One region of the Neptuniibacter sp. 2_MG-2023 genome, then DNA from elsewhere that is predicted to be linked to it. Evidence: predicted binding sites of a transcription regulator. Region 1 holds the regulator's gene; each other region holds the start of a gene.
The links. Region 1 encodes sigma-54, which starts transcription at its own class of promoters, with help from an activator protein. Its sites were predicted from a motif close to TGGCACNNNNNTTGCTNT; they were not measured.
Positions count from the first base shown of each region.

Region 2: the regulator sigma-54 is predicted to act here: its motif matches at 1,096-1,113, upstream of Q4486_RS05210 (ammonium transporter).
Region 3: the regulator sigma-54 is predicted to act here: its motif matches at 1,098-1,115, upstream of Q4486_RS05340 (DUF2126 domain-containing protein).

Region 1 covers NZ_JAUOQC010000007.1:34,552-37,836, reverse strand. The annotation lists gene lptA (lipopolysaccharide transport periplasmic protein LptA) at 1-6, shown strand, start outside; gene lptB (LPS export ABC transporter ATP-binding protein) at 11-736, shown strand; gene Q4486_RS08405 (RNA polymerase factor sigma-54) at 793-2,301, shown strand; gene raiA (ribosome-associated translation inhibitor RaiA) at 2,351-2,641, shown strand; gene ptsN (PTS IIA-like nitrogen regulatory protein PtsN) at 2,663-3,121, shown strand; gene rapZ (RNase adapter RapZ) at 3,130-3,285, shown strand, end outside.
Region 2 covers NZ_JAUOQC010000004.1:22,819-26,103, reverse strand. The annotation lists gene Q4486_RS05220 (DUF1989 domain-containing protein) at 1-557, shown strand, start outside; gene Q4486_RS05215 (cupin domain-containing protein) at 604-963, shown strand; gene Q4486_RS05210 (ammonium transporter) at 1,274-2,626, shown strand; gene Q4486_RS05205 (hypothetical protein) at 2,638-2,805, shown strand; gene Q4486_RS05200 (ethanolamine ammonia-lyase subunit EutB) at 2,932-3,285, shown strand, end outside.
Region 3 covers NZ_JAUOQC010000004.1:49,607-52,891, forward strand. The annotation lists gene glnT (type III glutamate--ammonia ligase) at 1-54, opposite strand, end outside; gene Q4486_RS05335 (cupin domain-containing protein) at 329-922, shown strand; gene Q4486_RS05340 (DUF2126 domain-containing protein) at 1,316-3,285, shown strand, end outside.

The DNA of each region.
Region 1 (3,285 bases):
AACTAACCCTATGAGCTTATTAGAGGCCAAAAATCTTGCCAAACGCTATAAAGGCAGGGAAGTTGTTAAAGACGTTTCACTACAGATAAAGAATGGTGAGATCGTTGGCCTTTTAGGCCCCAACGGCGCGGGGAAAACCACTTGCTTTTACATGATTGTTGGTCTGGTTCAAGCCGATAATGGCGCCGTTAAAATCAAAGGGCAGGATATCAGCGCACTACCTATGCATGGCCGTGCTCAGCAAGGTATAGGCTACCTTCCCCAAGAGGCTTCTATATTTAGAAAACTGTCTGTGAAGGACAATCTACTTGCGATTTTAGAAACAAGAAAAGACTTAGATAAACACGCTGCCCAGTTAAAAATGGAAGAGTTGCTTGAAGAATTCCATATCACACACATAAAAGACAGTATGGGCATGAGTCTTTCTGGTGGAGAACGTAGACGTGTAGAAATTGCACGGGCATTAGCAACCGAACCCGAATTTATTCTATTAGATGAACCTTTTGCAGGTGTCGATCCTATCTCAGTGAATGACATAAAGCAGACCATTCGCCACCTTCAATCAAGGGGCATTGGTATATTAATTACTGATCATAATGTGAGAGAAACCTTAGATATATGCGAAACAGCTTATATTGTTAGTGAAGGTACAATCCTTGCTAACGGCTCACCAGCCGATATTATGGCAAACGAAGCAGTAAGAAATGCTTATCTGGGCGACCAGTTCACACTTTAAGCATATACTTAGCTATAAATGAATTATGTAGTTTCAGGAGTTTGTCCCTTAGTATTATGAAACAAGCGCTTCATCTAAAAATTGGGCAACAGCTCACAATGACCCCACAACTACAGCAAGCAATTCGCTTACTGCAGTTGTCTACGCTTGATCTTCAGCAAGAGATTCAAGAAGCATTAGAGAGTAATCCTATGCTTGATGTCTCTGAGGACGAACACGCCTCGGCTTCCGAAACTCAAGAGAGTAATTCACAGGCACCAGAGACAGAATCTGAAGCTACAGCCACCGCGACAGCCGAAGCCGAGCTTGACGACAATATTACAACTGAAGACAACTGGAATGAGAAAATACCAGAAGAGCTCTCAACCGATAGTAACTGGGAAGACACATTCCAATCATCAGGCCCAAATCTAAGTCAAAGCAAAGAAGATTTTGACTCTTTCGAATCTAATGACACTGCAGAAGAAACACTGCAAGACCACCTTCATTGGCAATTAAACCTTACCCCAATGAGTGATATTGATCGCCTTATTGCAACGAACATTATTGACGGCATCAATCCTGATGGTTATTTAACCATCACTCTGGATGAGATCTTAGATCATTTCCATGCGCAAACAGGTGAGCAGTTTGAAGAAGTAGAACTGGATGAGATTGAAGCCGTCTTGCACCGCATACAACAATTTGATCCAGCAGGTGTTGCCTGCCGTGACCTCAGCGAGTGTTTAAGCATACAGTTACAACAACTGCCGCCTGAGACACTTTGGAAAAATGAAGCGATCAAAGTTGCACAACAATACATTAAGCTACTCGGTGCTCACGATTACCGTCAATTGATGAGAAAAACACGCTTAAAAGAACCTCAACTGCAGCAAGTTATACAGCTGATTCAAGGCCTAAATCCAAAACCTGGCGCCTCAATCAGCAGCAGTACCGCTGAATATGTTATTCCAGACGTTCTTGTTACAAAACAGCAAGGTGAATGGCGCGTTCACCTCAACCCAGAAGTTTCCCCTAAGCTACGTATCAACTCAGGTTACGCAGGTTTAGTAAAACGGGCCGATAATAGCTCTGATAACACCTACCTAAAAAACCACCTGCAAGAAGCACGATGGTTTATTAAAAGTTTACAAAGCCGCAACGAAACCTTATTAAAAGTGTCAAACGAGATAGTAAAACGACAAATTGGCTTTCTGGAACATGGCGAAGAAGGCATGAAGCCAATGGTGCTTCATGACATTGCTGAAGCCGTAGAAATGCATGAATCCACTATCTCTCGAGTGACCACACAAAAGTTTATGCACACACACCGTGGAATATTTGAACTAAAATACTTCTTCTCGAGTCATGTAAGTACAGCAACAGGGGGCGCAGCGTCCTCAACCGCTATTAGAGCGCTTATCAAAAAGATGGTGGCCGCTGAAAATAATGCTAAACCATTAAGCGACAACAAAATTGCACAATTTCTTGATGAACAAGGCTTTAAAGTTGCTAGACGTACGATTGCGAAATATCGCGAAGCGATGGGTATTCCACCGTCGAATGAAAGAAAGCGTTTAGTTTAATAAAAGAGTGGCAAGAGTAGTATGTCACTGCAATAAATAGGAGAAACCTATGCAGATCAACATTACTGGACACCATGTAGAATTAACTGAATCAATGAATGATTATGTGCTCTCGAAACTACAAAAGATTGAGCGTCATTTTGATAACATCACCAATGTGCAAGTCACACTCAGCGTAGATAAACAACGCCAGAAAGCTGAGGCAGAGATGCACTTAGCGGGTGCCCAGCTCTTTGCTACACATGAACACGAAGATATGTATGCTGCAATTGATGGCCTTACTGACAAGTTAGATAGACAAGTCATTAAGCATAAAGAAAAAACTAAAACTCACAAATAACCGGTCTGTATCCAAAAAATTATGTTGCTTCATGAACTATTAACCCCCTCAAGCGTCCTTTGTGGCCTTGAGGGTGGCAGTAAAAAGCGGATTCTGGAAAATGCTGCTGAAATAATATCGGAGCAACATCCCGATATGAGTTCATCATCAGTATTTAACGGACTTCATTCGCGCGAAAAACTTGGCAGTACAGGCATAGGCGATGGGATTGCCATTCCACATTGCAGGCTGGCAGAATGCACTGAAGCTAAAGGCTATCTAGTCAAACTAGATACACCTATAGACTTTGATGCTATCGATGGTAAACCCGTTGATCTTCTATTTATTTTGATTGTTCCTGAAGACTCAACATCTGAGCACTTAGCTACACTAGCCTCAGTTGCAGAGCTCTTTAGCCAAGAAGAAGCCAGAAACAAACTAAGAGAAAGCCAAGACAGTCATTCTCTGTATGAGACTTTATGTAAGTTGAGTGCTGCCTAGGAGTTAAAATGAAGCTTGTTGTGATTAGTGGTCGTTCCGGCTCAGGAAAAAGTACAGCATTACAAGCTTTAGAAGATATTGGCTTCTACTGTATAGACAATTTGCCGGCTCTCTTACTACCAGACCTTGTCCAACAGATGAGTAGTGACCCGAGTCACCCTGAC
Region 2 (3,285 bases), on a different contig from region 1:
GTTATACCGGTGAATTAGGGTTTGAGGTTTGGTGTCACCCGGATGATGCCGAAGCGGTTTGGGATCAAGTATGGGAGACAGGTCAGCCATACAAAATTGCACCTTTAGGTTTTGACGCTTTAGATATGTTGCGTATTGAAGCGGGCTTAATCTTTGCTGATCACGAGTTTTGTCCTGAAACTAACCCTTATGAAGCGGGTATAGGTTTTACCGTACCAATGAAAACTAAAGCGGAGAACTTTATTGGCCGTGAGGCGATGGCCCGTCAAACACCAGAAAGTCGACAACGCTTAGTTGGCTTGGTACTGCAAGGGAATGAGCCGGTGGCTCATGGGGATCTTATCTATCATGGTCGTTTTCCTGTCGGCGTAGTGACCAGCGCTACTACATCGCCCTTATTAAGCAAACAGATCGCACTTTGTCGCGTTGCGCCAGATTTTGCAGCACCTGAAACACTTTTAGAGGTCGGCAAGTTAGATGGCCTCCAGAAACGGCTGCCCGGAGAGGTGGTTGGACTTCCTTTTTATGATCCCGAACGAACGCGTGTTCGTTCATAAATTCACGTTATTTGAAAACGCATTTTAACTAATTGAGGTATTTAACATGTCTACAGCGATGACTTACTACCAGCAAGCGATTAAAACAGAACTCCCGAGCATGGAAGTACCGGGTAGTAACGCATTTATCGGCGATATAGCGGTGTCTGATGATCCTGATAAAACAATTGCTAGCGGTTTTTTTCGTATGGAAAAATCAGATGAGCCTCTGGTCTATGAGTACACATATCACGAGATGAAAATCATCGTTGAGGGTGAAATGATCATCACCGATAAAGAAGGTAATACGGTACATGCGAAGGTGGGTGATGTGCTTTATTTCCCTAAAGGTAGTGTTATTACTTTCCAGTCTCCTAGCTACGGCATTGGTTTCTTCTGTGGCCAGCGTAAAGAAGGCGAGGCTTAGTTTTTTAGCGTCCTATTTTTGAATCATCTTGAAGCGCGTTGAGTTAAAAATGATCAATTCTAGTGCTTCTTCTTTATGCCTAATACCGTAATTAATTCATAAGTATTTGAAATTAAATGAAAATATTGTATTGGGCATAAATTATGCATTTCCTGATAGGAAATAAAATTTACTGAAGAGTAACTTTATATCCTTCGTTACTTAAGGGATTAAGCAGGTCAACGAAGGTGATTGGATAGGCTTAACGGTAGGGTTACATACCGTTAAACCTATCAAATTACAGAATTGTATAACCTAATAGGGGGGTCTTATGGACCAGGTCGAAACTGCTCAGAAAATTGCAGAACTGCAAAACCTGATTGAGATGTCCGGCACAATCAATATGGAAGTATTTTATTGGTGGTGTACCGGTTTGATGGTAATTATCCATGCGGGTTTTTTAGCCTACGAGATGGGTGCTTCCCGTTTAAAAAATGCCCTGGCTTCAGGCGTTAAAAATATATTGGCGTTTGCCTTTATTATTCCTACGTTCTTTTTCTTTGGTTGGTGGATCTATTTGGCCATGTACAATGGCTTTACTCCAGACTTTGAAGCGGGTGCAGCAGGCCTTCCTTGGTCGAGTAATATGGGACCTAACCTAGCGGATAATGCGAGCGGTATTTTCTGGGGAGCATTTGTATTGTTTGCAGCGACGACTGCTTCAATCTTCTCCGGTGCTGTGATTGAACGTATCCGTATGAGCTCGTTCATTATACTGGCCATTATTCTTGGCTCTGTTGTATGGATCTTGGCGGCATCTTGGGGATGGCATCCACAAGGCTGGTTAACAGTTGATTGGGGTTTCCATGACTTCGGTGCAGCGGGTGCAGTTCATATGGTCGCAGGGTTCTTTGCTCTAGGTGTAACCATTAACTTGGGTGCACGTATTGGACGCTTCGCGCCTGATGGCACGCCACTCGCAATTACAGGTCACAGTGTACCGATGAGTATTATCGGTCTGATGTTGATTATTGTTGGCTTCTTCGGTTTCCTTGGCGGCTGTATTATCTATACAACCGGCGGTCAGTGGACGACTATCTTCGGTACACCAACAACGTTGTCATCTATTAGCTTCAATACATTAATGGCTTTCTCGGGCGGTATTATCGGTTCTTACGTGATCACACGTCAGCCATTCTGGATGATGTCTGGTGCACTAGCAGGTATCTTCTCTGCTGCGCCAGGTTTAGATCTGTACTACCCACCATTAGCCTTCTTGATGGGTATAACTGGCGGTATTGCTGCGCCTCTAGCTGATAAATTCCTAACTAATAAATTTAAGATTGATGATGCTGTAGGCGCCTTTGCTGTGCATGGTGTCGGTGGTCTTATCGGTATTGTTGGTTTAGGTATTTTCAGCGGCTTCCCTAATGTTATTGAAGGTGCACCTGCGATTAGTTTCATGGGTCAGCTTAAGAGCGCATTAGTGATGGCTTCTCTAGGGTTTATCCCAGGTTTTGGTTTGTCATATGTGATGGCCAAAATGGGAGCTTTACGAGTACCACCAAAAGCAGAAGAAGCGGGTTTGGATTTAGTCGAAGTTCCATTAGCGGCTTATCCAGAATCAGTGCCTGCAACAGCACAAGAGACTACACCTACTAACACTTCAACTGTTACTGTTTAAGGAGATTTATTATGAATGTAAGTCCTATTACGTCGTGGGAAGGTGCTGAAGCAGTCTTTACTTTCGCTGATAGCCCAACAGCCATTATGGTTATACTTTCACTATCTATTGCGGTAACTTTGGGAACAATTATCGCTTCAGTTAAACATGAGAACGATACTTATATAGATTATAAGTGACCTTGTATGACTGACTAGGATTGTTGATTCAGTCCTAGTAATAAGACATCTTAGCAAGATGGCTGAAAGAAATAGCGCCCGCTTTGTGGGCGTTATTTTGTTATGACTGGAGGGGGGAGATAACAGATGAGTTATTCGATTTCTGCTGGAGGCAACCATTGGGTGTTTCCTGATCTGAAGACAGTAATGGCCAAAGCCAGCCCTGATCGTTCGGGTGATCGTTTAGCCGGCGTTGCGGCTCAAACATCACAGGAACGAGTAGCGGCACAGATGGTATTAGCTGACCTTCCTCTGAAAACCTTCCTCACTGAAGCACTCATTCCTTATGAAGAGGATGAAGTGACCCGCCTGATAATCGATAAGCATGATCAGAACGCTTTCCGGCCCATCTCCTCTTTTACAGTGGGTGATTTTCGTAATTGGTTATTATCTGATTTAGCGGATACTACCCAGTTAAAAAATATATCTTTAGGATTAACG
Region 3 (3,285 bases), on a different contig from region 1:
AAGGATATATTTAATCTCGTTGTCACTAATAAACTTCTCAACATCTATAGACATTCTTAGTACTCCGCTTAATCTCCAACATTATATACGTCATCTACTAATAAAATATTCTTTTTAGTAAATTTACTTGCCTAACAGGAAAGCATAATACGTGCCAACGATTTTCTCTTTAGGAATATTTATTTCCCTTTAAGATAAGTCGTTGAATTATAAGGATCTAGTAAAAAATATTTACTTATGGGAATATAAAGTGCCTGAAATTAAAAAAACCAACTCTAATAAAAACGCCCACTTATGCAGCACAAGGCACTAGAATGGAGCAATATTAATGACAGATTCTAAGGGCAACCAATTCGATCTGGACCAATACATAGGCATGAAAGTAAAGAAGGCTCGCCTAGATGAGGGCCTGAAATTAGTCGATGTCGCCAGGATTTCTGGTATTAGCCAAGGAATGGTCAGTAAAATTGAGAATGCACAGGTATCAACCAGCTTAGAAACCCTTAATAAACTATGTTCCGCTATCGGACTTTCTATATCCAAACTATTTAATGATTTTGATAGGCCCGATGGTGGTGCACAATTTACTAAAGCAGGATCCGGCTTAGAGGTCGTCAGACGGGGAACAGAAAAGGGCCATACATATCAACTCTTAACTTATAAAAGGGGCGGAAAAACCGCATTTGAACCTTTTATGATAACCATGGATGACCTTTCAGAGGTGTTCCCAACATTCTCCCATCCTGGTGAAGAGTTTATCTATCTAGTGAGCGGAAAATTAGTCTACCGTCATGGTAATCATCTATATGAGATGGAAGCTGGAGATAGCTTAACCTTTGACGCAGAGATACCACACGGGCCAGAGAAACTCGTAGAGGTCCCAATTCAACTGCTTTCAATTATCAACTATGCAGATGAATAAACAGCCTTAAATTCCGTTATAAGCATAGGTTAAACATCGATATTTATCGGTGTTTAACCACTTTTTTCCCTTTAAGAAAAGCTTGACTGACTCTTACCTCCTCATAAGTAAGTAATAAATAACCGCTCAGGCTTTTATATTCTATACTGATGCTTATAAGCCTTATAAATTCAACTGGCTTAGTTTTTGCTTTATAAATTCACTAACGATATAACATTTAGACATAGTCGTTTTTTGACTAGTAATAAAGACTCTCATTGAGAAAAAGCCCCTGTTATAAAAAGGCTTCATTAATAAAACCCATAAAGTCAGATGATATGGCAACGTTACTTTCATATCTGCCTGCTAATCTAATGACTTAGTAATGTACGTTCAGTTTAGGAGCATTAAGGAATGGCAATTCGGGTAGCTTTAAATCATAAAACCAAATATAAATTTGATCGTAGAGTAAACCTATTTCCCCATGTTCTACGTCTGCGGCCAGCCCCGCATTCCCGTACCCATATTCATGGTTATTCACTTAAGGTTGAACCTGAAGGTCACTTTCTAAACTGGCAACAAGACCCTTTTGGGAACTACCAAGCACGTTTAGTCTTCCCAGAAAAAGCCGATGAATTTAGCATTGAAGTTGAAGTCATTGCCGACATGACAGTGATCAACCCATTTGATTTCTTTGTAGAAGAATATGCAGAAAAATTCCCTTTTAAGTATGACAAACAACTTAAAAAAGAGCTGAAGCCTTACCGAGAATGTACAGAAGAAAGTCCACTATTGGATGAATGGGTCACTAAAATAAGCTTAGAACCCACACCGATTAATGACTTCCTTGTTGCACTCAATCAAAGTTTAGAGAAAGAGATTGATTACGGTATCCGCATGGAGCCCGGTGTTCAAACCTGCGAAGAAACCTTAACGAAAAAGAAAGGTTCTTGCCGTGATACCGCATGGCTGATGGTACAGGTTCTACGCAAAATAGGATTAGCTGCACGATTTACATCGGGTTATCTTGTCCAACTTAAACCTGATGTTAAACCCCTTGATGGCCCTGCCGGAGCTGAAGAAGATTTCACTGATCTACATGCCTGGTGTGAAGTTTATATTCCCGGCGCGGGTTGGATAGGCTTAGATCCAACTTCTGGCTTATTCGCAGGCGAAGGACATATTCCTCTAGCTTGTACACCTGACCCTATTTCAGCCGCACCTGTTACCGGAGCCACTAGTAAATGTGAGGTAGAGTTTGAATTTGAAAACTCTGTCACCCGCATTGTTGAAGACCCTCGCGTAACTAAGCCATACAGCGATGAACAGTGGCAAGATATTATGCAGCTTGGTCATGCTGTAGACGAACAGCTAAATGAACAAGATGTTCGCTTAACGATGGGTGGCGAACCTACCTTTGTGTCGGTTGATGATATGGAATCGCCACAGTGGAATACCGAAGCACTAGGCGATGACAAACTCAGCTTAGCTAAAAGCCTGCTGTTACGTCTACGTGAGGAGTACGCTCCTGGTGGACTATTACATTATGGGCAAGGTAAATGGTATCCCGGCGAAGAGATCCCTCGCTGGGCATTAGGCTGCTTCTGGCGAGAAGATGGTGAACCTTTATGGCATGACCCTTCCTTACTCGCACGTGTAGATAAAGATTATGGGCATGACTTAGACACAGCAGAACGCTTCTTTGAACAACTATGTAGCAATTTAAAGTTGCAAGACCAGTTCATGCAACCCGCCTATGAAGATGCAATCTACTATCTATGGAAAGAGCAAAACTTGCCCAATAATATAGATCCTGTCAAAGGAGATTTTGACGGTGATTTAGAACGCAAACGTATTGCTCAACTGATGCAACGAGGCTTAAGCAAAGCAACGGGCTTTATTTTACCGCTGGAATGGGATTACTTTAATTCAGGCTGGCGCTCTAGCCTATGGCCTATGCGCCGTGATCAAATTGTCTTAATACCCGGTGATTCACCTTTAGGGTTTAGATTACCTCTTGATTCACTGCCAGACCAAGCTGAAACTGAACAGAAAGTACAACCGGAAGCTGATCCGTTCGAATTAGTTCGTCCACTTCCTACCCGAGATGGTCAGGCGGACATCATTGAGCAAGTGGCACCTCCTCGCCCAACTCATTTGAGCAAAACATCGCAAACGGAAGTCATTAGAACCGCACTGTGTATTGAGCCTCGCAACGGCAAGCTCTATCTCTTTATGCCACCGGTTTCATATTTAGAACATTACATCCTACTCATTTCGAGTATTGAAAAAACCGCTGAAGAGTTAGGTATTCCTGTTGTTCTTGAGGGCTATGAGCCACCCAAAGATCACCGGTTGAAGAAACTACTCGTAACACCTGATCC